DNA from 4 places in the Arthrobacter sp. UNCCL28 genome. Region 1 is predicted to be linked to each of the others. Evidence: riboswitches for the same ligand, from Rfam matches in the RefSeq annotation. Region 1 holds a riboswitch; each other region holds the start of a gene.
What was found. Region 1 has a riboswitch for S-adenosylmethionine ahead of BLQ01_RS06355 (homoserine O-acetyltransferase MetX). Riboswitches for the same ligand answer to the same signal wherever they lie in the genome.

Region 1 (5,882 bases):
CGCTGCTGCCCAAGCCCCTGCCGCCCCGCACGTGGCGGGAGGCCCGTTCTTCGGACCTCGTTTGGGCCCGCGAGTACTTTGTCCCCTGGGTTATCCGAAGACTGCGGCACCAGTCCTCCGGTGACGGCATCAGCCCCAAACGTCCGACGCCGGGTCCCGTCTTCGGTTCCAGCGGCACCGTGCTGCCACGACGCTAGGTTGACGTCCTGGTGCTGGTAATCCGGAGTCATGGTGGCTGCAGTTCCCGTAGCTTCAGATTCGTGTGGGCTCGATGACCGACAGCGCGTTGATGTTTGCCGAAAGCGTCCGGCTCCTGCGGCTGCGTCGGCAAGGATTGCGGGCTCCTTCGTCCGCGGATGCCGGGGATGTGGTCCGCAACCTGCTTGCAGTGCAGTCCCAGGAATTTCCGTATGCGCGGTGGACCCTTGCCCAAAGGACCACGGCTTCCACCACCGTCAATGACGTGGAAAGGGCCGTTGCAGAGGGAACCATCCTTAGGACGCACATCCTCCGGCCCACCTGGCATTTTGTGCACCGGGACGACCTCGGCTGGCTCATGGGACTCTCTGCGGACCGGCTCCATCAGGGAAACAAAGGCATGTACCGCCAAACAGGGGCTGACGCGGAATCGACCGCCCTCAGTGGCCGGATCCTGGCTTCGGCGGTTGCCGACGGCGCCCACAAGACCCGGGAAGAGCTGGGCGGGATACTGGAAAAAGCCGGTCTCCCCGGCAAAGGCCTGGGGTTCATTTACCACCTCATGCACGCCGAGATCAGCCGCATCCTGGTGAGCGGCTCCCCCATCCGCTCTGCCGGTGGCGCGCTGAAGCAGACGTATGCCCTCTTCGAGGAACGCGTGCCCGGCTTCGTTCGTGCGCCCCTGACAGGCGAGGACCGCGAAAAGGCCTTGGGCGGGTTGGCGCTTCGGTACTACACCAGCCGTGGACCCGCCACCATCAAGGACTGCGCCGTCTGGTCCGGGCTCACCATGAAAGATGTGAAGCTGGGCATCGAGGTCGCGGATACGTTGTCCCCCGGCGCCCTTGCCACGGTCACCCAGGACGGCCTGGGGTTTTACCTGGCCCGGGAAGATGTCAGTGAGCTCACCGATCCCGCGTGCTCGTCGCCGCCTGACGAAGCAGAACTACCCCGTGTTGACCTCATCCAGTGCTACGACGAATACGTCATGGGCTACTCACAGTCCAGGCACTACCTGGGCGGGACAGCGCCATACTTCCCCGAGGACAATGGACCTATGCACGTAGTCCTGCTGGAGGGCAGGTTGGCTGGATGGTGGCGGCACGGCTTTTCAGGGGGTGCCTGCCAAGTGGAGGCCCGGATGAACCGGGCGACAACCGCGGCGGAGCAGGAGGCCTTAGAGGCCGAAGTGGAAAGGTACGGCCGGTTCCTGGGCATGGAAGCCACGCTCGTGTGAAAGTGCCAGCGCCTCCGGACTGCTCGGTTCCCTTGGGCAAAGTCCATGCTGGATGGCAGGACTAAGCTGGAAGGAGACCTAGGAGGCCTGCACTGTGAACAATCTGATCTTCTGGATCATCGTCTGCTCGTGGCTGATTCCGCTCGGGATCCGCATGTACAACCGCTCCCGAGGCCGCCGGATCCAGCAAGGAACGTTCCGCGACCCCGGCTACCCACCGCAGAACCTGCCCGGTCCGGGCTACCCACCGCAGCAGAACTACCCCGGCCAGCCCTACCCCGCGGAAAGTCACCCGCAGCAGAACTACCCCGGCCAGCCGTACCCACCGGAAAGTTACCCGCAGCGGAACTACCCCGGCCATCCGTCCGAGCCGACCGTCATCCGCCCGGCGGAGACGTCACCGCAGTCCGGGTCGCCGTCGAGCACTTCATCCCCCGCGCCGTTTCCGTCAACCGGCGGATCGGAGCCGCAAGGCTACCGTGCCCGCAAATTGGCTGAGCTGGACGCGAAGTTCAGCAACGGAGAGATCGCCATGGAGGATTACATGAAGCAGCGCGGCGAGATCATGAACGGCTGAGGCTTACGGCCGACCCAGCCCGCGGCAGCCGGCAGCTCAGGCGAAGAAGGCTTCCCGAAGCTGCGGAGCGAGCTGCCCAATCTCCGTGAGGAAACCGTCGTGGCCGATCGGTGCCTCAATAACGTGGACCGGAACCCTACCAGGGAGCGCGGCTGCCAACTCCTGGGATTGAGCGGGAAAATACAGCCTGTCGCTATCGACCGCGGCCACGAAAAACTTCGCCGTGGTCCGCGACAAAGCTGACTCCAGGGATCCCCGGCCGCGTGCGACGTCGTGGGACATCAGGGCTTCTGTGATGGCGATGTAGCTGTTGGCATCAAAGCGGTGGACGAGCTTTGTCCCCTGGTGGTCCAGGTAGCTTTCCACCTGATACCTGCCACGCTCACCGAGCACCGCGGCGGCCAGGGGTGTCTCCTGGTGCTGGGCTTCCCGGCCGAAGCGGAAATCCAGTTCCAGCGCCGAGCGGTAAGTGATGTGGGCGATTCGCCGGGCCAAGGCCAGCCCGTGTTCAGGGGCCTTGCCTGCGTAGTAGTCGCCGTTGTTGAAGTTGGGGTCCTGGCGGATGGCCAGTGTTTGGGCCTGCGCGAAGGCGATCTGCTCGGCCGTGCTGTAGGCGCCTACGGAAATCACGGCGCAGCGTTTGACGCGTTCCGGGTAGGTCACAGCCCATTCCAGGGCGCGGGCACCGCCCATGGATCCACCCAGGACGGCGTGCCAGGAGTCGATTCCCAAGGCATCGGCGAGGCGCCCTTCTGCCACTGTGCTGTCGCGCAAGGTGACCAACGGAAACCGGGAGCCCCAGGGGCGGCCATCGGGTGCCTCCGACGACGGTCCCGTGCTTCCGTAGCAGCCGCCCACGATGTTGATGGAGACCACGAAGAACCTGTTGGTATCGATGGTGGCTCCGGGGCCCACCAATTGCTCCCACCAGCCTTCCTCGTCCGTGGCTCCCCGTGCCACGTGGGTGCTGCCCGTGAGGGCGTGCTGGATCAGGACGGCGTTGGAGGCATCTGCATTCAACTGGCCCCAGGTCTCGTAAGCCAGGACGACGTCGGGAAGGAACCCGCCGGCTTCAAGTTCCAACGGCCCGATGCCGGCGTACTTGACGGTTCCGTCTTCTTCTCCGGATTTTGGAAGGGCTGTAGCAGTAATGGTCATTCCTTTGACACCTTAACCTCGCGCTTGCCCGTCGCCTTGCGTGCGAACAGGCCAGGTCTTCACCCGGGGCACCCCACCGCGGAGGAGGGTTGCCGGCCAGCAAGCCGGGGCTGTGTGCTGGCACTCATGACCTAATACGAAGAGTCTAGGAAATGCAGGGCGGTTCTGGCGAAGAATGTGACAACAGTGTGACGGTTTTGGGCAGCTTCGTTCACCGATCACCGCCGTGGGATGCCGTCCGGCGAATAATCGACGGCCCGGACGGCATCCCCTTGGTTGAGGCGGCTACAGCCGCCTGACAGCCTTCAGCGGAGGGTTCAGGCTCCCTTGGCAGCCCGGAATCCGGCCTCGAGGTCTGCGATGATGTCATCCACGTGCTCGATGCCCACCGACAAACGCACCAACCCCGGGTTCACGCCCGCGGCGACCTGCTGCTCCACGGTCAACTGGCTGTGCGTGGTGGAGGCCGGGTGGATGACCAGGGATCGGACATCGCCGATGTTGGCAACATGCGAGTGCAGTTCCAGCGCGTCCACGAATCGCTTACCGGCTTCAACGCCGCCCTTGATGTTGAACGCCACAATGGCCCCGGTACCCCGGGGACCGTATTTGCGGCCGCGGTCATACCACGGGCTGGACGGCAGGCCCGCATAGGCCACCGATTCGACGTCGTCGTGGGCTTCCAGCCACTCGGCCACCTTGCTGGCGTTGGCTACATGGCGCTCCACCCGCAGGCTCAGCGTCTCAAGGCCTTGGGCAATCAGGAAGGCATTGAACGGTGAAACAGCTGAGCCGAGATCGCGGAGCAACTGGACGCGGGCCTTCAGGACGTAGGAGAGGTTGGCGCCCAATGCTCCGTCCTTGCCCAGGTCCCTCGCGTAGACAAGGCCGTTGTAGCTGGGGTCCGGGGTGTTGAAGCCCGGGTAGCGCTCCGGGTCCTTACCGAAATCGAAGTTGCCGGAATCGACAATCACGCCGGCAATGGCAGAACCGTGGCCGCCGAGATACTTGGTGGCGGAGTGGACCACGACGTCGGCGCCCCATTCAATGGGACGGATGAGGTAGGGCGTGGACAGCGTGTTGTCTACGATCAGTGGCACGCCGGCTTCGTGGGCAGTCCGGGCAACTCCCTCGATGTCCAGGACGTCCTGGCGCGGATTCGACACCACCTCGCCAAAGAAGAGCTTGGTGTTCGGCTGCACGGCATCGCGCCACTGGTCCAGGTTGTCCGGGTCCTGGACGAACGTCACCGAGATGCCGAACTTCTTCAGGGTGTGGGCCAGCAGGTTGTAGGTGCCGCCGTACAAGCTGGGGCTTGCAACGATGTGGTCTCCGGCCTCGGCGATGTTGAGGATGGCGAAGGTCTCCGCAGCCTGGCCCGAGCTCAGCAGGAGCGCACCCAAACCGCCTTCGAGGCTTGCGATCCTCTGTTCCACCGCATCCTGGGTGGGGTTGCCGATCCTGGTGTAGATGGGTGCGAGCTCAGCCAGGGCAAAGCGGTTGGCTGCGCTCTCGGCGCTGGGGAACACGAAGGACGTGGTCTGGTAGATCGGCAGCGCCCTTGCTCCCGTTGCGGAGTCGGGCTCCTGGCCTGCGTGGATCTGGCGGGTTTCGAAAGACCATCCTTGGGACATGGAGTTCTCCTGTTCGTGGCGCATGGGTTCTGTGGAAACGTGCTGCATGTGAGCTGGGCCCCAGTCTAGGAAGTGTCCGGAGCCTAAGACAGCTTTGTGACGCCGGTGGAATCTTTCGGTCTTTCAGCGTCTCTCCATGACGCCGCCCGTTAGCACTTATACACATCCCACCTTAGTTAGGCTTGACTTAGCTGAGACCCCGATCACAAAGTGCCAAGATGAAGCCATGCGCATGGATCACGTCTCTTACGCCTGTGAACGAGATGGCCTTTTGGCCACTACCGAACGAATTTCCGCGGCACTGGGAGTGGACGCTGTCCGGGGCGGAGTGCACCCGCGCTTCGGTACCCGGAACATGATCATTCCCCTTGCGGATAACAAGTACCTGGAAGTGGTGGAGGTCCTGGACCACCCCGCTTCCGACAAAGCACCTTTTGGCCAGGCAGTTCGTGCCCGCTCGGCCGCCGGTGGTGGCTGGATGGGCTGGTGCGTCGCCGTTGACGACCTGGCTCCGTTCGAGGACCGCCTTGGCCGCTCAGCCGTTCCGGGTAACCGCAAGTTCCCTGACGGCCGGGAACTGGTGTGGCAGCAGATCGGCATCCTGGGCTTGATCGCAGATCCCCAGGTCCCGTACTTGCTCAAGTGGGAGGGCGACCCCTCACTGCACCCGTCCAGGATCTACGAGAGCGACGTCAAGATGTCCAGCCTCACCATTGCAGGCTCGGCGGAACGCGTCACGGAATGGCTCGGAGAAGCGGTGGAGAAGCCGCTTGAAGACGTTGCTGTCCAATGGATGGCACCGCATGGCACTCCGGGAATCATGTCCGTAACTTTCGAAACCGCCTCAGGAGCCGTCACCATCTGACAGCCCCCTCCCCCGGGCCAGTCCCGCCGCCGGTCGATCCTGCCCGGAACAAACGTCGGCCTGGAACAAACTTCGGCCGCCATCAGCGGGTGCCAATGACGTCACCCACCGATGGCGGCCGGATACTTTTAACGCGCCCTGCCTACCCCAGCCCGATCGCCTTGCCGAACAAACTGAAGCCGACAAAGGCCACAATGTCCAGCAGGGCATGGG
Region 2 (5,882 bases), 460 kb from region 1:
AGTCGCTGCGCCTGCCGGGCTGCGCGGATTCTGGAACCGATGGCAACGGGTACATTGCTCGGTTCAACGGGGAGAGCCTTCATTCACGAACCTTTCAGGCCTGTCATGTGGCCCTGTCATTGGAGCAATAGTAGCCGGGAGACGGGCCAACAAGGCCAGAATCCGCGTAACCATGACCAAAGCATCTTGACTGTTACTCCGATCACAACATATCCTCAGAGGCAACAAGTGTTGTCTGTGAGGCACACAACACCTCCCCAATCTCCAATCGTCAGCACAGAGACTTCGACGCTTCGCAGGAGTATCGTCGAAAACCCCAACCTCCGTGCATCAGCTCCAAGGACCGTTCATGGAATCTTCGGCTATTAACATCGCAATCGTGGTGGTGTACCTGCTTGCCATGCTGGCATTCGGCTGGTGGGGCAAGTCCCGCACCAAGAACAACAGCGACTTCCTGGTGGCCGGCCGCCGCCTGGGCCCCTTCCTTTACACAGGAACCATGGCCGCAGTGGTCCTCGGTGGCGCATCCACCGTGGGCGGCGTAGGCCTCGGCTACAAGTTCGGCATCTCCGGCATGTGGCTGGTCGTAGCCATTGGCTCGGGCGTCCTGCTGCTCAGCCTGCTGTTCGCCGGCACCATCCAGCGCCTGAAGATCTACACGGTCTCCCAGATGCTGAGCCTGCGCTACGGCAGCAGGGCAACACAGACCTCCGGCATCGTCATGCTGGCCTACACACTCATGCTCTGCGCAACCTCCACCGGCGCCTACGCCACCATCTTCGTGGTCCTCTTCGATTGGGAACGCTGGCTGGCGATCGCAGTCGGCGGCGCGATCGTCCTGGTCTACTCCACCATCGGCGGCATGTGGTCCATTACCCTGGCCGACCAAGTGCAGTTCATCATCAAGACCGTAGGCATCTTCTTCCTCATGCTCCCGTTCGTCATGAACGCAGCCGGTGGCATGGATGGCATCCGTTCACGGCTTGAGGACAGCTTCTTCCAGATCGACGGCATCGGCACCCAGACCATCATCACGTACTTTGTGGTCTACACCCTGGGCCTGCTGATCGGCCAGGACATCTGGCAGCGTGTGTTCACTGCCAAGACCCCCACCGTTGCACGCTGGGGCGGCGCCACCGCCGGTGTTTACTGCATCCTCTACGGCATCGCAGGTGCACTGATCGGCCTGGCTGCCCGTGTAGCCCTCCCGGATATCGACGTCGCAAACCTCGGCAAGGACGTTGTCTACGCAGAGGTTGCAACGCACATCCTGCCCGTCGGTATCGGCGGCCTGGTGATGGCAGCAGCTGTTGCCGCCATGATGTCCACCGCTTCCGGAGCGTTGATTGCAGCAGCAACGGTTGCACGCGCCGACGTAGTTCCGTTCGTGGCCAGCTGGTTCGGCAAGACCATCAACACCGATGACAGCGAGAACCCCGAGCACGACGTCAAGGCCAACCGCTACTGGGTCCTTGGACTCGGTGTTGTGGCCGTACTGATCTCCATGGCCGCACAGGACGTGGTGGTTGCCCTCACCATCGCTTACGACATCCTGGTCGGCGGCCTCCTCGTGGCAATCCTCGGCGGCCTGGTGTGGAAGCGCGGTACGGGCATCGCCGCCGCGTGGTCCATGGCAGTTGGCTCGGTGCTGACGCTTGCCCTGCTGATCCTCTTCGCCGTCGGTATCATTCCGAGTGCGGACGGCGTCTACGCCAACGAGCCGATCTACTACGGTCTCGCCGCCTCGTTCATCGCCTACGTGGTGATTTCGCTGCTCACCCCGCCCACCGACCCCGCAGTCCGTGAGGCCTGGGACAAGCGCGTTGCCGGGGCCGTCTCTGAGGAACTTCCCCCTGAGGCCCACCCGGTCAGCAGCCACAAGTAGGACCCCACGCAATACCCCAACAACAAAGTTCGACGGCGGCGCCTCCCCTTTTCGGGGAAGCGCCGCCGTTGTTTTTCCCCGGGGAAGAGGGCGTTGCGTGGCCCGCTTTGCTCCCTAAAACCTCGCCAAAGCCCGCAGAGCAGGCCTCACAACGGGAAGGAAGAGGGCGTTGGGTGGCCCGCTTTGCTCCCTAAAACCTCGCCAAAGCCCGCAAAGCAGGCCTCACAACGGGAAGGAGGGAGGGGTGGGTGCTGTGCGGTAGGGTTGTCCCAGCTTCAAGAGATGTGGTGCCAAGCTCCGACTGGCCACACACCAACCCCATGTTCACGGGTGGTTCGGATGAGGAAGCGGCCCGTCCCGGACCAGAGACAACCGAGCGGGCAAGAGCACTCCCCCAAGGAGAAGTCCCTTGCCGTACCAAGGCGCTACCACCCCGGCCGACTCATCAGACCCGGCAATTTCCAAGCCCACGGCCCCCGTTGCCTCGACGGTCGCGGTGATTCCCGCCGTCGATCTCTTCCTCGGCACGGTGACGATCGTGGCAAAAGCCGGAACGGCGAAGTTCCGCCATCCCCAACCGCACCTGATCGCGGGGGCGTTGGCCCGGGCCGTCAGGCCCACCCGCTGGTGCGGGCCGACCAGGACCCTCACGGTGACTGTTGCCGCCGTCGGCCAACGGGCGGGTGCGCAGCAGCACTACACCCTCACCGACCAGGACCCGTCCTAGATCTCCTCGTCTTCCTCACGGAATTCTTCAGACTCGTCCAGGGGAACCACGCGTTCGTCGTCCTCCGGGGCGTCTACTTCCTCTACCCAGGGCTCGTCCACTGGCTGATCTTCGGCGTAATCGTAGGCCGGGTCGGACTCAATGGTGGTCCGTTCCGGGTGGTTGGCGTGTGATTCGGTGGTGTCCATGGTGCAACCTCCGTCTCGCGGGCCGCTCAAAGCCCTGGTGACCGTGTGCGGGGTGGGCCCCGCCCCTGTCCTTCCATCTGAGCACCGGCGCAGGCGAGGGTCAAGGGCCCAAAATTACGGTGCGCCGAACATTCCGATTGAGGAATACCGGCCAAAAAACCGCGCAAATACGCGGTACAGTGGGGCGTGCAATGGGGCCGCAACTACCCCACCCAGCACAGGAGAAAAAGTGCAAAAGCACCAGGAATCCCACGGTTCGTCGAGCCCCGCTCCGGACCCCGCCCCCGAAACAGCAGACCCCGGCAACGCCTCGCAGCATCCCACGTCCTCGGACATCCGCCGCTGGCGGCAGTACCTGGCCGACGAGCGGGCCGAAGCCGCCGTCTACCGCGAACTCGCCCAGCGACGCGATGGAGAAGAGCGCCAAATCCTGCTGGCTCTGGCAGAGGCCGAAGGCCGCCACGAGGCCCACTGGCTCAAGCTCCTGGGCGAGCACGCCGGAATGCCCAAGGCAGCATCTGCCCGGAGCCAGTTCCTGGGCTTCCTGGCCCGCAACTTCGGATCAGTCTTCGTACTCGCCCTGGCCCAGCGCGCAGAGGGCCGCTCCCCTTACGGCACCGAACCCGCAGCAACTCCTGCCATGGTGGCTGACGAGCAGATCCACGAGGAAGTTGTCCGTGGCCTGGCAACGCGTGGACGGAACAGGCTCTCCGGAACTTTCCGGGCCGCGGTCTTCGGTGCCAACGACGGTTTGGTGAGCAACCTTTCGCTGGTCATGGGCATGGCCGCAACAGGTGTGCCCAGTCCCGTGGTGCTGATGAGCGGAGTGGCAGGCCTATTGGCTGGCGCGTTGTCCATGGGCGCCGGGGAGTACGTCTCGGTCCGCTCCCAGCGCGAACTACTCAACGCTACGTTGCCAACGCAAGCCACCCTCACGGCCGCACCGTCCCTGGACATCGAGCACAACGAATTGGTCCTGGTCTACCTAGCCCGCGGAATGACGCGTGAGGCCGCAGAGCACCGGGCCGCGGAGCGCATGGGCTTGTTCAGCTGCGATTGCGATCCCAGCCTTTCCTTGCAGCCTGAGAAGCCTGCCACCGATGAGCACGAATCCGTTGGCTCGGCGTGGGGCGCGGCAATGTCCAGTTTCTGCTTCTTCGCCTCCGGCGCCATCGTTCCCATCCTGCCTTTCATTTTTGGGATGACCGGCTTCGCCGCCTTGGTAGTGGCCGGCGCTTTGGTGGGCGTCGCGCTTCTGGCGACCGGCGCCGTCGTGGGCTTGCTGTCCGGAACCTCGCCGCTGAGCCGCGGCCTGCGCCAGCTCGCGATCGGGTTGGGAGCAGCTGCCGCCACCTACGGGCTGGGCCTGGTGTTCGGCGCCACCATCGTCTAGTTTGGACGGCTCCCCCCGCAGCCCGTAATGTTGGTTCGTCCTCCGCGCTGCCCCGCGTGACCAGGGCGTGAGGAATGGAGAACCGTGGACTCAGAGCGGGAAACGCGTGCGCCCAGACACCGGCGTGCCGGTACAGTGTGGCGCATTCTGCGGGGTGTGCTCATGGCCGCAGTTGCCGCTGTAGTGGCAGTGCTGGTCAGCGGCTACTTGCATGGCGACCCACGGATCACGGCCCTTTTCCCGGGTTTGAGCGTCCCTGGAGCAGCGCCGGGCGCGCAAAAACAGGCCGCGCCCGCACGCGCGGAAGACGCCCCGCCTCCCGGGTTGGAGGAGGCGGACGCCCCGCTGGCCCCGCCGGCGCAGCCCGCCACCACCAACAGTTCATATAAGTTCCTGGCCACCAACGACGACGGCACTCCGGTGGGGTACTCGCCCTGCCGGCCGTTGCACTACGTGGTGAACAACGCCTCCGCACCGGAGGGCTCCGATGCCCTGTTGGAGACGGCGATCGCCAATGTCTCCGCCGCTTCCGGGATCCGGTTCGTCAACGACGGCACCACCGACGAGTTGCCGGTAGACCGCCGGGAGCCTTATCAACCGGCCAAATACGGCGATCGTTGGGCTCCCCTGCTGATTTCGTGGACCACCCCTGAAGCGGCACCGGCGTTGGCGGACAAGGTCATTGGTACCGGCGGCAGCACCATGTATTCGCTCAACAAAGGACCCAAAAGCTACATCACGGGCAGCCTGGAGCTGGACACACCCCAGGTCTCCGAACTCCTCGCCAGCCCTGAAGGAGCCGACTACGTTCTGGCGGTCATGCAGCACGAATTGGGGCACGTCATGGGATTGGACCACGTTGATGACCCGGTCCAATTGATGTATCCCGAGATCGGCGCCCCTGACGGTCTTGCCGCGGGCGACCTGACCGGCTTGCACCTCCTTGCCTCAGCACCCTGCCGCAAGGACATCTGAGAGCCGGTTCCCTGGCCATGGACTCCCGGCCCGTCCGGACCTATGCTGGCGATTACGGCCGACGGCGGCGCCCCATCTCCCGTCGCAGCCTCCAGGTCAGGGGGTTCCATGGAACCTTACGGGTCGCCCCAGTGGCAGGACCCCGATCCCCGCCGCCCGCATGATCCCCCGAACGGTCCCCTGAACAGCCTCCATCACTACGCCCCGGAGCCCACGCCTCCCATCAAGCACAGCAGCATCGCGGCCATCCTGTTCTTCCTGGGCATCCTCGGCCTGGTATGTGCCGGGGCCTATTTCAGCGGCGACCTCCAGCGGTTCCTGTACGGCTCCTCCGCGACGCAGAGCCAGGCGCCCCGGCCCGGGCTGGTTCCATTCGGGCAACGCCAGGACCCTGTGCCAGGTTTGGAAGAGGCAGATGCACCGCTGGGAACCCCGGCGCCCGTGAACCGGACCAGCACTTCCTACAAGTTCCTCGCCGTGAAAGAGGACGGCACTCCCCTGGCGTATTCCCCCTGCAGGCCCATCCATTACGTGGTGAACTCGGACCTGGCCGATCCCTCCTGGCAGCTGTTGGTGGAAGAGGCCATCCGGCAGGCCAGCGTGGCCACGGGTTTGAAATTCATCTATGACGGTCCCTCTTCAGAGGTCCCCTCCACCAACAGGCAGGGGTACCAGCCGGCCAGATACGGTGACCGGTGGGCGCCCGTCCTGATC
Region 3 (5,882 bases), on a different contig from region 1:
CCACAGGGGTCGGCTCCAACAACTTCCAGGTGCCCGCCGGGCCGTGAATCCGCCACCCGTTCCTTCAGGTACCGCCCGTTCCCGCTGATGGTCCCACCGGTCCCTATGCCGGCAACGAAGTGCGTGACCTGGCCGCCCGTCTGCTCCCAGATTTCCGGTCCGGTGGTTTCATAGTGCGCCAAGGGATTGGCGGGGTTGTCGAACTGCATTGGCCGCCAGGCACCGGGTGTCTCTGCAGTGATCCGGGCGGCTACTGCGCGGGCGTTCTCTGGTGATTCGGACGGCGCATTCCAGTCAGTCAGGATCACGCGGGCTCCGTAATTGTGAAGCGCAGCGAGCTTTTCTTCGGAGATCGTATCGCCCGTCACCACCACCACTGGGTGGCCCGTCAGGTGCCCGATCAGTGCCAGGCCGATCCCCGTGTTGCCCGAGGTGCTCTCCACAATGGTGGCTCCCGGCTTTAGTTCCCCGGATTTCTCGGCCGCGCGAACCATGCTGAGGGCGGTGCGGTCTTTGATGGAGCCCCCGGGGTTCTCGGACTCAAGCTTGATGTGGATGGCGCTCCCCAGGCCGCGGCCCAGCGACTCCAACTTCACCAAAGGCGTGTTGCCCACTTTGTCCAGGACAGAGGCGTCCAGCCCGTCCGGGGTAGCCGTTGCCGAGTGGACTCCGTGTTTGCGAATTGTTGTGTTCACCGCAACTCCGCCCCTTCCTCTGTTTCCGGGAGTACTCGGTCCGTCGCGTCCCGCAGTGCAATCCGCGCCCGTTCCACGAGGTCGGGCGCCGCCGGCCTGTCGGCCAGCACATCAGCGAGTCGACCCACGACGACGGCTGTCCCCTTCCCGAGCGCCTGCGCGGCTCCCGCTTCCAGCAGCAGATAGGACGCCGTCAATGCCTCGATTGCCAACAGCTTTTCCAGCACCTCCACCGACTTTTCGAGTTGCTGCAGGGCCAAAGGGGCCAGCGTTGAATGGTCCTCGACGTCGGCAGACAGGGTTGGTGCGCCGAGGGTGGCCGGGGCGGCCAGGAACTTGAGTTCGGCCAACAGCCCGGCCGCGGAGTACCACAGCAGCCCGGGCAGTTCCTCCTGGGCAAGCCCGGCAGCCGGGGCAGACTCCAGTCCGGCCCCGGGTCCAGACCTCGCAGACGGGGCTTGAGTCGATGCTGCCTGCAGGTGCCTGGCCCGGATGGCCCGTTGCGGCGGATACAGCTTGGCGATGCGCCGCTCGCTGGAGATCCCCACGTGTGCCACCGCGACCCGCAGGCCTTCGAACGCAAGGGCCAGTTGCATCGGCTGGAAGTTCCCGCCGGACACCATGAGCCCGGACTCGACATCAACCAACGGATTGTCGCCGCGACCATTCAGCTCTACCTCCAACGCAGCACCCAGCTGCGCCACGAGGGATCGAAACGCCCCGTGCGTCTGCGGTGCGGCCCGGAAGGACAACGCATCCTGCACCGACACCTCGGGACGCACATCTTCCATCCAGCCACCACTGATCAGGTGGCGCACTGCAGCCGCCGAATCACCCTGGCCGTTTACCGCCTTGGCCGCTTGGATGGCCGACGAGAACGGACTGAGGTTCCCGCCGCCGTCGTACCTGGCGATGGTCTCCAGCGAGAGGGAAAGCGCGACGTCGGCCAGGCGGGCCAAATATTGCAACCGCACCAGGGCGAGGGTTCCGACGCCCACGGAGTAGGCGTTGGCGCTGACCAAGGCGAGCGCTTCGCCGGGCGCGAGGACCAGTGGCTGCAGGCCGGCGTCGGCGAGCGCTTTGGCACCGGGGATCAAAGTGCCGTCGGCGTCGAAGGCTTGGCCCTCACCAATGGCAACGGCTGCGACGGCGGCCAGCTGGGTGAGGTCCGAGGAACCCACCGAGCCTTCGCGCGGGATGGCGGGAAGGACTCCACGGTTCAGCATCTCCCCATAGAAAGCGGCTGTCTCCGGGCGCACGCCGGAACCTCCCCGGCTGAACCCGATGAGCCGGGCCAGGATCACAGCGCGGGCAGCGGGACGGTCCAGATAGGAGCCCACGCCGCTGTTGTGATACCTGACGACTTGGATTTGATACGCCAGCAGTGACTTCTCCTCCACAGCGGTATCCCTGCCGGATCCAAGCAAAGTGTTGAGCCCGTAAACCCGCTGTCCGGCGGCCGCCGCATGCTCCAGAACATCCCGTGAGCGGGTCATCAGAGTCAACGCATCTTGATTGAGTTTCACGTGGAACGAGGACTCAGCGGCCGTCAGGGCAACACTCCGCGCGGAAATCGGCGTCATCCCCAGATGAAGGGTGCGGGGCTCAACAGAGGCCATCAAAAGTCCAGGAGGTTCTGCCGGAACCCACCATTGCCGTAACTCTTCCTCAACAGGCCACGGCGCCGCAGTTCGGGAGTGAGTTTATCCAGCACGCCATGGACCGTCACCGGATCCACAAAACCGGAAAAGAGGAACCCGTCGCCGCCCACCTCGGAGCCGGTGGACTCAAGGTAGTCGGCAATCTGGCCCACCGTGCCGATGATCGAATCCCCTGCCCCGCCGCTCCGGGCCTGCAGGATCTCACGCAAAGTGGAACCGGGAGGCGCCGCCTTGGCGAAGTGTTCCAAGGTCCCCTGGTTGCTGTTGGTACTCAGTTCCGGCAGTGGAGCATCGAGGTCGAATTGTTTGAAGTCGATCACCGAAAGATACGAAATGGAGTTGAGCTGGCTGTCGATGTCCCGCTGGGTGAGCTCGCGGCGCTGGGCCCGCAAGTCCTCAGCCTCGGCGGTAGAGCCAACCACGGTGGGCTTCAGGACGAAAAGTACCTTGACGTCGTCGGGGTTCCTGCCTGCCTTGGCGGCCTCGGCACGGATGGAGTCCCGGTAGGCCTTCATACCGTCAACGCCGCGGGCCAAGGCAATGGCTACGTCGGCATGGCCACCTGCGAACGCTTTCCCCCGCGGTGACGCCCCGGCCTGCACCAACACGGGTTCTTCAGGCAAAGGCGCCGTGTTCAGGGGACCGCGTACCTTGAAGAAGTCGCCGTGGTGGTTGATCGGATGCACTTTGCTGTGGTCCGCGAACATGCCGGCTTCCACATCCTCAACCACAGCGCCAGGTTCCCAACTCCGCCAGAGCCGCCTGACGACGTCGACGAATTCCTCCGCCTTTTCATACCGGAGGTCGTGTTCTATCTGCTGGTCCAGCCCGTAGTTCTGCGCGGCGAGGTCGCTGCCGGACGTCACCACGTTCCAGCCCAGCTGCCCTTCCGAGAAGTGTTGCAGCGTGGCCAGGAGCCGGGCAGCTGTGAAGGGCGGATAAAAGGACGCGCTGACCGTCGGGACGATCCCCAGGTGCTCGGTGGCGGACAGAAGATACGGGACCAGCGCCAGGGGATCATGCTTGGGTGCGAAGGAGGCATGAGCCAGGGAGACCTCCGCCGATCCGCCGTACGTGTCCGGCACGGTGAGGGAATCCTCAATGATGAAGAGGTCCAAACCGGATTGTTCGAACGCCCGGACGGCCTCTTGGTACAGGGCGGGTTTCTTCCAGTCGTAGCCCAGGCCGTAGCCCGGCGTCCCCCACCCCTGGACACCGAATCCGTGGCCTACAAACCATCCAAAGTGCAGCATGGGCTTGAGTGTAGAACTGCTCTGTCCGTTCACCGCGACCTGATTTCATGCGAAGTTACAGGGGGTCGTACTGGGTCAATTATGCTCCCGGGACGTCACATTTGGTGAGGTCCCGGGAGGCCTCCGATTACGCAACATGACGACCGGAGAACAGCACGCAAGTGCGGCCCAAGGCCGGTCGATGTTACGTTTTTCTTGAGTAATGAGTACCAGCGCAAAGCCCTGACTTGCTGGTCGGCAACCCTCTCTCCGGCGGGGTGCCTCAGGTGACTACTCGGCGTATCGACAAATTCGAACTGCAAGCGTGACTGAGGAGCACCAGCAATGCCTGAACCCACTGAAGAAAAACTCTCCTACCGCCTGATTACAGGCCCGGACAACCGTGAATTTTGTGAGCGTATCCATAGCGCACTCGCCGAGGGCTATGTGCTCCATGGCAGCCCGGCAGCAACGTTCAACGGCACCACCGTCATTGTTGCCCAAGCAATTGTCCTTCCCGCCGCGATCGCCAACGCTGACGCAGCCGTGGCCAACGCAGTGGACCAGCTTGAGAACTACGACGACGAAGAAGCATTCGAGGGCCACGCATGAGCTACGCAGGTGACCTGACCCCACAGGACGCGTGGGCCAAGCTTGAACAAGGCGCCATCCTGGTGGATGTCCGCACCGAGGGCGAATGGGCCCACATCGGCATCCCGGACACCAAAGCCACGGAGAACGATCCCCTCTTCATCCAGTGGAACCTCGCCGGCGGCATCCCTAATTCCCGCTTCATCGAGGACCTGCAGCAGCAGGCACCCGAGGACGAAGCCGTGGAGCTCGTCTTCATCTGCCGCTCCGGCCAGCGCTCCATCTCCGCTGCGATCGCCGCGACGCAAGCCGGCTTCACTGCCTACAACGTCCTTGAAGGCTTTGAAGGCGAACCGGACCGCTACGGCGAGCGCACCGTAAACGGCTGGAAAAACCGCGGCCTGCCGACGAACCTGGGGACCGAGTAAGTGACATTCAATCCCGACGCCGCCGGCTGGAGCCCTGACACCCAGGCCGTTCGCGGTGGTCTTGACCGCACCAATTTCCAGGAAACGTCCGAGCCGGTTTTCCTGAACTCCGGCTTTGTCTATGAGTCAGCCGCTGCGGCCGAACGTGCCTTCACCGGCGAGGACGAACGCTTCGTCTACTCCCGCTACGGCAACCCGTCCGTGGCCACCTTCCAGGAGCGGCTGCGGCTGCTCGAAGGAACCGAGGCATGCTTTGCGACGGCGTCCGGCATGTCCGCGGTGTTCACCGCCTTGGGTGCCTTGCTGGCTGCCGGCGACCGCGTGGTGGCCGCCCGTTCCTTGTTCGGTTCCTGCTTTGTGATCCTCAATGAGATCCTGCCCCGTTGGGGCGTGGAGACGGTATTCGTGGATGGCCCGGATCTGGACCAATGGCGTGAAGCCCTCTCGGAGCCGACCACCGCCGTCTTCTTCGAGTCGCCGTCCAACCCCATGCAGGAAATCGTGGACATCGCGGCCGTCAGCGAACTGGCGCATGCCGCCGGGGCGACCGTCGTCGTCGACAATGTCTTCGCCACTCCCCTGCTGCAGCGCTGCGGTGAGCTGGGCGCGGACGTGATTGTGTACTCCGGGACCAAGCACATCGACGGCCAGGGCCGTGTTCTGGGCGGCGCGATCCTGGGGACCAAGGAGTTCATCGACGGCCCGGTCAAGCAGCTAATGCGGCACACCGGCCCGTCGCTGTCCGCGTTCAATGCCTGGGTGCTGACCAAGGGTTTGGAGACCATCGGCCTGCGGGTAAACCACAGCTCGGCATCGGCTTTGAAGATCGCAGAGTGGCTTGAGCAGCAACCCGCCATCAGCTGGGTCAAATACCCGCTGCTGAAGTCCCACCCGCAGTACGAGCTTGCCGCGAAACAGATGAAGGCCGGCGGTACGGTGCTGACGTTCGAGTTGTCGCCTTCGGCCGGACGCTCAGCCAAGGAGGCTGCGTTCGCCTTGCTCGATGGGCTGCGCGTGGTGGACATTTCCAACAACCTCGGTGACTCCAAGTCACTCATCACCCACCCGGCCACCACCACCCACCGGGCCATGGGACCGGAGGGCCGGGCCGCGATCGGCCTCAGCGACGGCGTGGTCCGTTTGTCGGTCGGCCTGGAAGACGTGGACGACCTCATCCTGGACCTGGAGAAGGCCCTCAAGCAGGTCTGATCCTGCAGCCGGGGAAGCATCCTTCCCACCGTGCCGGAGCAGTCAACGCTGCCGGCACGGTGGCGA
Region 4 (5,882 bases), on a different contig from region 1:
GGCGCCGCTGACGGCCGCGATCCTTGGTGCAGTCCCGCCGGCGGAAGCGGGCATAGGTTCGGCAGTAAATAACGCGGTAGCCCGCATCGCCGGGTTGATCACCATCGCCTTTGCCGGGCTGATAGTAGGACCGGTCTTCAGCCGGGAGGGCTTGTACAACGCGCTGTTGGTCACAGCGGCACTGTTCCTGACCGGGGCGGTGGCGTCCGCCGTCGGAATTCGAAACCCTGCCAGGGTCACCGCGCCCGCTGATGAGGGGGAACCGGTGGCAGCACCCGACGACGACGAAGCGGCCGGGCAGCGCGACTGACCTTCCGGAGTGCCCGGGTCGGGCCACGCCAGTGTCAGGCCATGCTCGGGTCAGCGGCCCTGGAGGACGCAGCCTTCGTGAACCCCGGCGCTTTGAACCCACAGCGCCGAGGCCACTTCGTCGGCGAGATCGAATTCACGGCCCTTGACCCCGGATCCGATCCGCACCACCAAGGCACCCCCGAACGGTTTGCGTCCCATCACTTCGACCGGGGCGTCCAGTGCAATGTCTTCGGCAGCGAGGTACCTGAGGAGTTCAGGGTTCTCATCGCTGATCCGGGTGATACGGCCCGAATGGCCTTGGTCGAGCTCGATCATGCGGTAAGCGTGCGGAAGATCAACCGAACCGTCTGCCGACGGGATGGGATCTCCGTGCGGATCCCGGACGGGATGGCCCAATTTGGCGGACATGCGCTCAATGAAGGTGTCCGAAACCGCATGCTCCAGCATCTCGGCTTCGTCATGGACCTCGTCCCAGCTGTACCCGAGTTCTTCCACCAGGTAGGTCTCGATGAGGCGGTGGCGGCGCACCATGGCCAGTGCAAGCCGCATGCCGGCAGGGGTCAGGCGGATGGCACTGTACGGTTGGTGGTCCACCAGGCCCTGGTCCTTGAGCTTCCGGACCATTTCGGACACGGACGAATTGGCCACACCAAGGCGCTGGGCAAGCTGGGAGGAGGTAATCGGCTTGTCTTGCCACTCCGTATAGGAGTAGATGACCTTGACGTAGTCCTCGATCGAGGAGGAGGGCGTACTGGTCTTCACATCCCAAGCCTACCGTGGAAGGGGTCCGGAGTTCCTGGATGCACGCCACGTCTGGGTCACGTACGGCACCTTGATGGTCTCTTCGGCCACGTATCCGAGGTGCTCGTAGAGGTACCATTCCAGGTTCCCCATCACTTTGGCCCTGGTGGCATCGTTGGCCCGGAGGTAGTAGCTCCGGGATTTGGTCAACTCCATGATGTCGTTCGGCGTCAAGGCGTCCTCCCACCAGGTGAAGTGACTTTCCAGGCCGGTGAACTCCGGGCCGACGACTGGCCGGAAGCCAGGCTTGTGGACATCGCCTGCATGCATGATGCGCGAGAGCCGATGAACCCAGGGGACCTCGGTATCCAACTGGTTCCAGATCAGGCCCAACATTCCATGCGGCCTCAGGATCCGGGCAATTTCCGTACTCGCTGCGAGCGGTTCGCACCAGTGCCAGGCCTGGGCGACACTGACGACGTCGAATGCTGAGTCCGCCAGTCCGGTTGACTCGGCAGTTCCCTCCAACGCGACGACGTTGGGGTGGGACTTCCGCAGCTGGTCCAGCATGTCGGTGGAAGGATCGACGGCGGCAACGTCCAGTCCGCGCTCCACGAGCAGTGCCGTGAACTTGCCCGTCCCCGCTCCGATGTCTGCGGCTGTCCCGGCTCCTTCGGGAACCAGCCACTCGACGGAGTCCAGGGGATACCCGGGCCGTACGCGGTCGTAGTGCTCTCCGCCATCCTGGAAGCTTTGGCCGAATTCATGGCGGCGGTGGGCATGAAGCTTGGGTCCACGTGGTCCGGCCGGTGCGGGAATGGCGGGCCGCCCGTTCGAGGCAGCCGTAGAACGTATCGCCACCAAAGACTCCTTCACAGGCTCGCCAAAAAGGTACCCTACGAATTTACCGCAGCGGACACGATCTGATGCCTCGCGTCCGGGAAGCCCACCGGTCCCGATGGAGCGGCTTGCCCCACGGTGATGTCTTAGTCGGCGGTGATGTCTTGGTCCGCGGTGGCGCTGTAGTCGACGGTGATGACTTGGTCGGCGAGGACGCTTTAGTCCACGGTGCAGGGAGCGGCGCCTGCTGTGCCAGGAGTATTGGGAGCCCACTCCGGGTAGGTCCGGTGGTCATTGGCAGGTACCCAGCGGCCTTCGTCCACCACGTAGTCCCAGCCAAGTCCGTTGTCCTTAAGGCTCTCGATGCCCGCCAGCAGCCTTGTGGCGTCCTCCAACCGGGAGCCAACGCCAAAGCTTGCACGCAGGGATCCCGAGGGAAGGCCCAGGCGCTTGAGCAACGGGTGGGCGCAGAAGCGGCCGTCCCGGAGGCCAACGCCGTGCTCGGCGGCCAGATAAGCGGCGACCAAACCGGCGTCGAATCCTTCCACGGAGAAGTTGACGACGCCAATGGTGTCCACGGAGTCGGAGAAGATCCGGTGGACCGTCACTCCGTCAATGGCCTCAAGACCGTCCACCAGGTAGGAGCGGATGGCGGCCTCGTGGGAGTGCCAGGCCTCCTGGTCCAGTCCGGCGAGGACCTGCGTCGCCCGTGCAAGGGTTGCGGCGCCGAGCACGTTGGGGGAGCCGCCCTCGTGACGGGCGGGTCCGGTGGCCCAACTGACGGAGTCCAGTCGGGCTTCACGGACGGCGCCTCCACCGGCCAGGTGCGGGGTGCCGGCGTCGAGCCAGTCCGGACGGCCCACCACTACACCGGCACCGAAGGGCGCGTACAACTTGTGGCCCGAGAAAACGATGTAGTCGACGTCGGCTTCGGTGATGTTGATCCTGCGGTGGGGCGCCAGCTGGGCTGCATCCACCACGATCCTGGCGCCGTACTCATGTGCCAGAGAAGCGAGTTCGGCTATCGGGAGGATCTCACCGGTGACGTTCGAGGCACCGGTGACTGCGAGGAGGCTGACCCCGCCCTGCGCCAACTCGGCGCGGAGCTTGTCCAGCGTCGCGGCCAGCGTGGAGGCCGCGACCACGCTGCGGTGCGGGACGCCTTGCCAGGGGAGCAGGTTGGCGTGGTGTTCAATGTCCAGGTAGAGGACTTCGCCGGAGAACCGGCCATCGGTCTGCGGAAGGCAGTCGGCCAAAAGGTTCAGGGAATCGGTGGTGTTCCGTGTAAAAATGACGGAATCGTCCGGGCGCCCACCCACGAAGTCGCGCACGATGTTCCGCGAGTTCTCATAGACCGAGGTACTGATCTGTGAAGCATACCCAGCGCCGCGGTGCACGCTGGCGTAGTAAGGCAGGACCTCGTTGAGATATGCCGAGACGATGGTCAGTGCCGGAGCCGATGCTCCATAGTCCAGGTTGGCGTAACGAACGTGGCCGCCTTGGATCAGCGGGGCCTGCAGCTCGGCGCCTGTGACCGCGGCGAGCGGGCGGATTGCAGCAGCTGCCGGTGACGGGGCTTCTTCGACAAAGGAAGGAATGGCGTTGGCATCGAACGTGACAGTACTCATGGGACCTCATTCAAGAGGGACCCCCATAGGGGATCCGCGCTTGCCGCATCCGTTCCGGACCGGCCGGGTCGTCACCCGGGGCACCCCACCGCGAATGGAGGGTTGCCGGCCAGCAAACCGGGGTTTAGCACTGGCACTCGTGACCTGTAAAAAAGGTTAGGGCACCTCCAGCGGCCCTCCAAAGTCGCTGCGCAATGTTAAGCACTTTGTTACGTCAGGCTTGTAAAACGGATCTTTGGCGAAGAAAAAACGGCAGACGCCCACCAAAGGGGGCATCCGCCGTCGAATATTCGCTGAAAGGACCTAAACGTTGCCAGCGGACTGGAACTAGAGGAGATCGTCCAAACCTGGGTTGAGACGCTTGAGTACCTCTGAGTGCAGGATTGAATTGGTCGCCAGTGCGTTGCCGCCGAAAGGGCCGTCCTCGCCTTCAAGGGAGGTAAAGCGGCCACCGGCCTCAGTCACGATCGGGACGAGGGCCGCCATGTCGTAGAGGTTCAGTTCGGGCTCGCAGGCGATGTCCACGGCACCCTCGGCGACGAGGCAGTAGGACCAAAAGTCACCGTAGGCGCGGGTTCGCCAGACGTCCTCCGTCAGTCCAAGGAACTCGTCCAGGTTGCCGCGTTCCTTCCAACCGGACAGGCTCGAGTACGACAACGAGGCATCGGAGAGCTGGGTGACGTTGGAGACCTTCAACCGCGTGGCCGCAGCCAGGGACCGGCCCATGTAGGCACCCATGTCCTTGGCGGCCCACCAGCGCTTGCCCAAGGCGGGGGCGCTGACAACACCCACAACCGGTTCTCCCTCATCAACCAACGCGATCAACGTAGCCCACACCGGTACACCCCGGACAAAGTTCTTGGTGCCATCGATGGGATCAATGATCCAACGGCGCGAGCCATGTCCGGTGCTGCCAAATTCCTCACCCAGGACTGCATCGCGGGGACGCGAACGCGAGAGTTGACCCCGGATGGCTTCCTCGGCCGCTTTGTCAGCGTCAGTGACAGGGGTGAGGTCGGGCTTGGTTTCGATCTTGAGGTCCAAAGCCTTGAAGCGATCCATGGTTTGGGCATCGACGGAATCAGCGAGGACGTGGGCAAGGCGCAGGTCATCGTTGTAGGTGGAAACGGGATGGGTCATGCCACCAAACTATCCTGAAACATTCGCTGCGGGGGGAGGTGAAGCCCCAAACGATCAGTTGACGGTGCCCAGTTCCTTGGTCTCTTTTGCTTCCAACCGTGGGTCCGCACCCAGCAGCCGGCGCAGCGAAGCCAACCGCGCCACACCCGACGGTCCGGCATGGCCCTCGTTCACCCATGAATCCAGTCCACAGTTGATGGCGGTGGCATCGTGCTTGCAGCCCCGTTCGCAAGCCTCGGTTCCAGGCTCGAGATCCGGGAAGGAATGCAGAATCCGGTCCGGATCCACGTGGGCAAGGCCGAAGGACCTGATGCCGGGAGTGTCGATGATCCAGCTGCCGGCCGGGGCGTCGGATAGTTTCAGGGCCAAGGCGGAGGAGGAAGTATGCCGGCCACGGCCTGTGACGGCATTGACGCCGCCGGTGGCCCGCTCTGCCCCCGTCAGGGCATTGACCATGGTGGACTTGCCGACGCCTGAATGGCCGAGCATCACGGTGACTTTTCCGCCGAGGTGGGAGCGCAGCTGCGCTACGGCATCCCTGTCCAGCCGGGCCGAGAGGCCGTCGTCGGATCGGGCGTCGATGCCGCCTGCTTCGGAGTCGGCGGTGCGGCTGATGATCACCGGGAAGTCCAGGCTGAGGTAGTTGGCGAGCAGTTCCGCTGGATCCTTGACATCCGCCTTGGTGATAAGAAGCAGCGGCTCAATGCCGGCGTCATAGGCTGCCACCAGGGCGCGATCGATGAACCCGGTGCGCGGTTCGGGGTTGGCGGCCGCCACCACAATGACCAACTGATCGGCATTGGCCACCACTACACGTTCGATCGGGTCGGTATCGTCGGCACTGCGGCGCAGGAGGGTCCGCCGTTCTTCCACCCTGACCAGCCTCGCCAGGGTGTCCGGCGATCCGGAGACGTCGCCCACCAAGGCCACGAAGTCCCCGGGTACTACCGGGTTCCGCCGCAATTCGCGGGCACGGGCAGCGATAACGACGCGGGCGTTCGCGGAATCCTCGTCCACAATCGCCCTGTAGCGCCCACGGTCAACGGTGATGATCCGGCCAATAACCGCGTCATCGTAGCTGGGCCTGTCCTTGGTCCTTGGCCTGGACCCTTTTTTGTTGGGTCGGATGCGGACGTCGGACTCATCCCAGGAGCGTGCATCACGGCCCATGGTCAGTTGTTCTCCACCGTGGTGCCGGAGATGGTTCCCACCATTCGGGCC

Region 2: another riboswitch for S-adenosylmethionine. It lies ahead of BLQ01_RS08280 (hypothetical protein); the one in region 1 lies ahead of BLQ01_RS06355 (homoserine O-acetyltransferase MetX).
Region 3: another riboswitch for S-adenosylmethionine. It lies ahead of BLQ01_RS13875 (DUF1737 domain-containing protein); the one in region 1 lies ahead of BLQ01_RS06355 (homoserine O-acetyltransferase MetX).
Region 4: another riboswitch for S-adenosylmethionine. It lies ahead of BLQ01_RS03545 (aminotransferase class V-fold PLP-dependent enzyme); the one in region 1 lies ahead of BLQ01_RS06355 (homoserine O-acetyltransferase MetX).

What each region holds. Positions count from the first base shown of each region.
Region 1 covers NZ_FMWE01000002.1:358,980-364,861, forward strand. The annotation lists gene BLQ01_RS06340 (SGNH/GDSL hydrolase family protein) at 1-197, shown strand, start outside; gene BLQ01_RS06345 (winged helix DNA-binding domain-containing protein) at 272-1,435, shown strand; gene BLQ01_RS06350 (hypothetical protein) at 1,530-2,012, shown strand; gene BLQ01_RS06355 (homoserine O-acetyltransferase MetX) at 2,049-3,170, opposite strand; SAM riboswitch class IV at 3,186-3,302, opposite strand; gene BLQ01_RS06360 (bifunctional o-acetylhomoserine/o-acetylserine sulfhydrylase) at 3,488-4,828, opposite strand; gene BLQ01_RS06365 (VOC family protein) at 5,031-5,669, shown strand; gene BLQ01_RS06370 (CPBP family intramembrane glutamic endopeptidase) at 5,812-5,882, opposite strand, start outside.
Region 2 covers NZ_FMWE01000002.1:814,573-820,454, forward strand. The annotation lists gene BLQ01_RS08270 (helix-turn-helix domain-containing protein) at 1-83, opposite strand, end outside; gene BLQ01_RS08275 (sodium:solute symporter family protein) at 350-1,885, shown strand; SAM riboswitch class IV at 2,159-2,278, shown strand; gene BLQ01_RS08280 (hypothetical protein) at 2,295-2,612, shown strand; gene BLQ01_RS08285 (hypothetical protein) at 2,609-2,800, opposite strand; gene BLQ01_RS08290 (VIT1/CCC1 transporter family protein) at 3,030-4,193, shown strand; gene BLQ01_RS08295 (matrixin family metalloprotease) at 4,356-5,168, shown strand; gene BLQ01_RS08300 (matrixin family metalloprotease) at 5,277-5,882, shown strand, end outside.
Region 3 covers NZ_FMWE01000004.1:325,702-331,583, forward strand. The annotation lists gene BLQ01_RS13860 (PLP-dependent cysteine synthase family protein) at 1-695, opposite strand, end outside; gene BLQ01_RS13865 (aromatic amino acid ammonia-lyase) at 692-2,314, opposite strand; gene BLQ01_RS13870 (NtaA/DmoA family FMN-dependent monooxygenase) at 2,314-3,642, opposite strand; SAM riboswitch class IV at 3,808-3,920, shown strand; gene BLQ01_RS13875 (DUF1737 domain-containing protein) at 3,934-4,200, shown strand; gene BLQ01_RS13880 (rhodanese-like domain-containing protein) at 4,197-4,607, shown strand; gene BLQ01_RS13885 (O-succinylhomoserine sulfhydrylase) at 4,608-5,816, shown strand.
Region 4 covers NZ_FMWE01000001.1:787,482-793,363, forward strand. The annotation lists gene BLQ01_RS03530 (MFS transporter) at 1-310, shown strand, start outside; gene BLQ01_RS03535 (metal-dependent transcriptional regulator) at 361-1,074, opposite strand; gene BLQ01_RS03540 (class I SAM-dependent methyltransferase) at 1,084-1,908, opposite strand; gene BLQ01_RS03545 (aminotransferase class V-fold PLP-dependent enzyme) at 2,112-3,521, opposite strand; SAM riboswitch class IV at 3,553-3,666, opposite strand; gene hisN (histidinol-phosphatase) at 3,849-4,661, opposite strand; gene BLQ01_RS03555 (ribosome small subunit-dependent GTPase A) at 4,716-5,831, opposite strand; gene aroA (3-phosphoshikimate 1-carboxyvinyltransferase) at 5,834-5,882, opposite strand, start outside.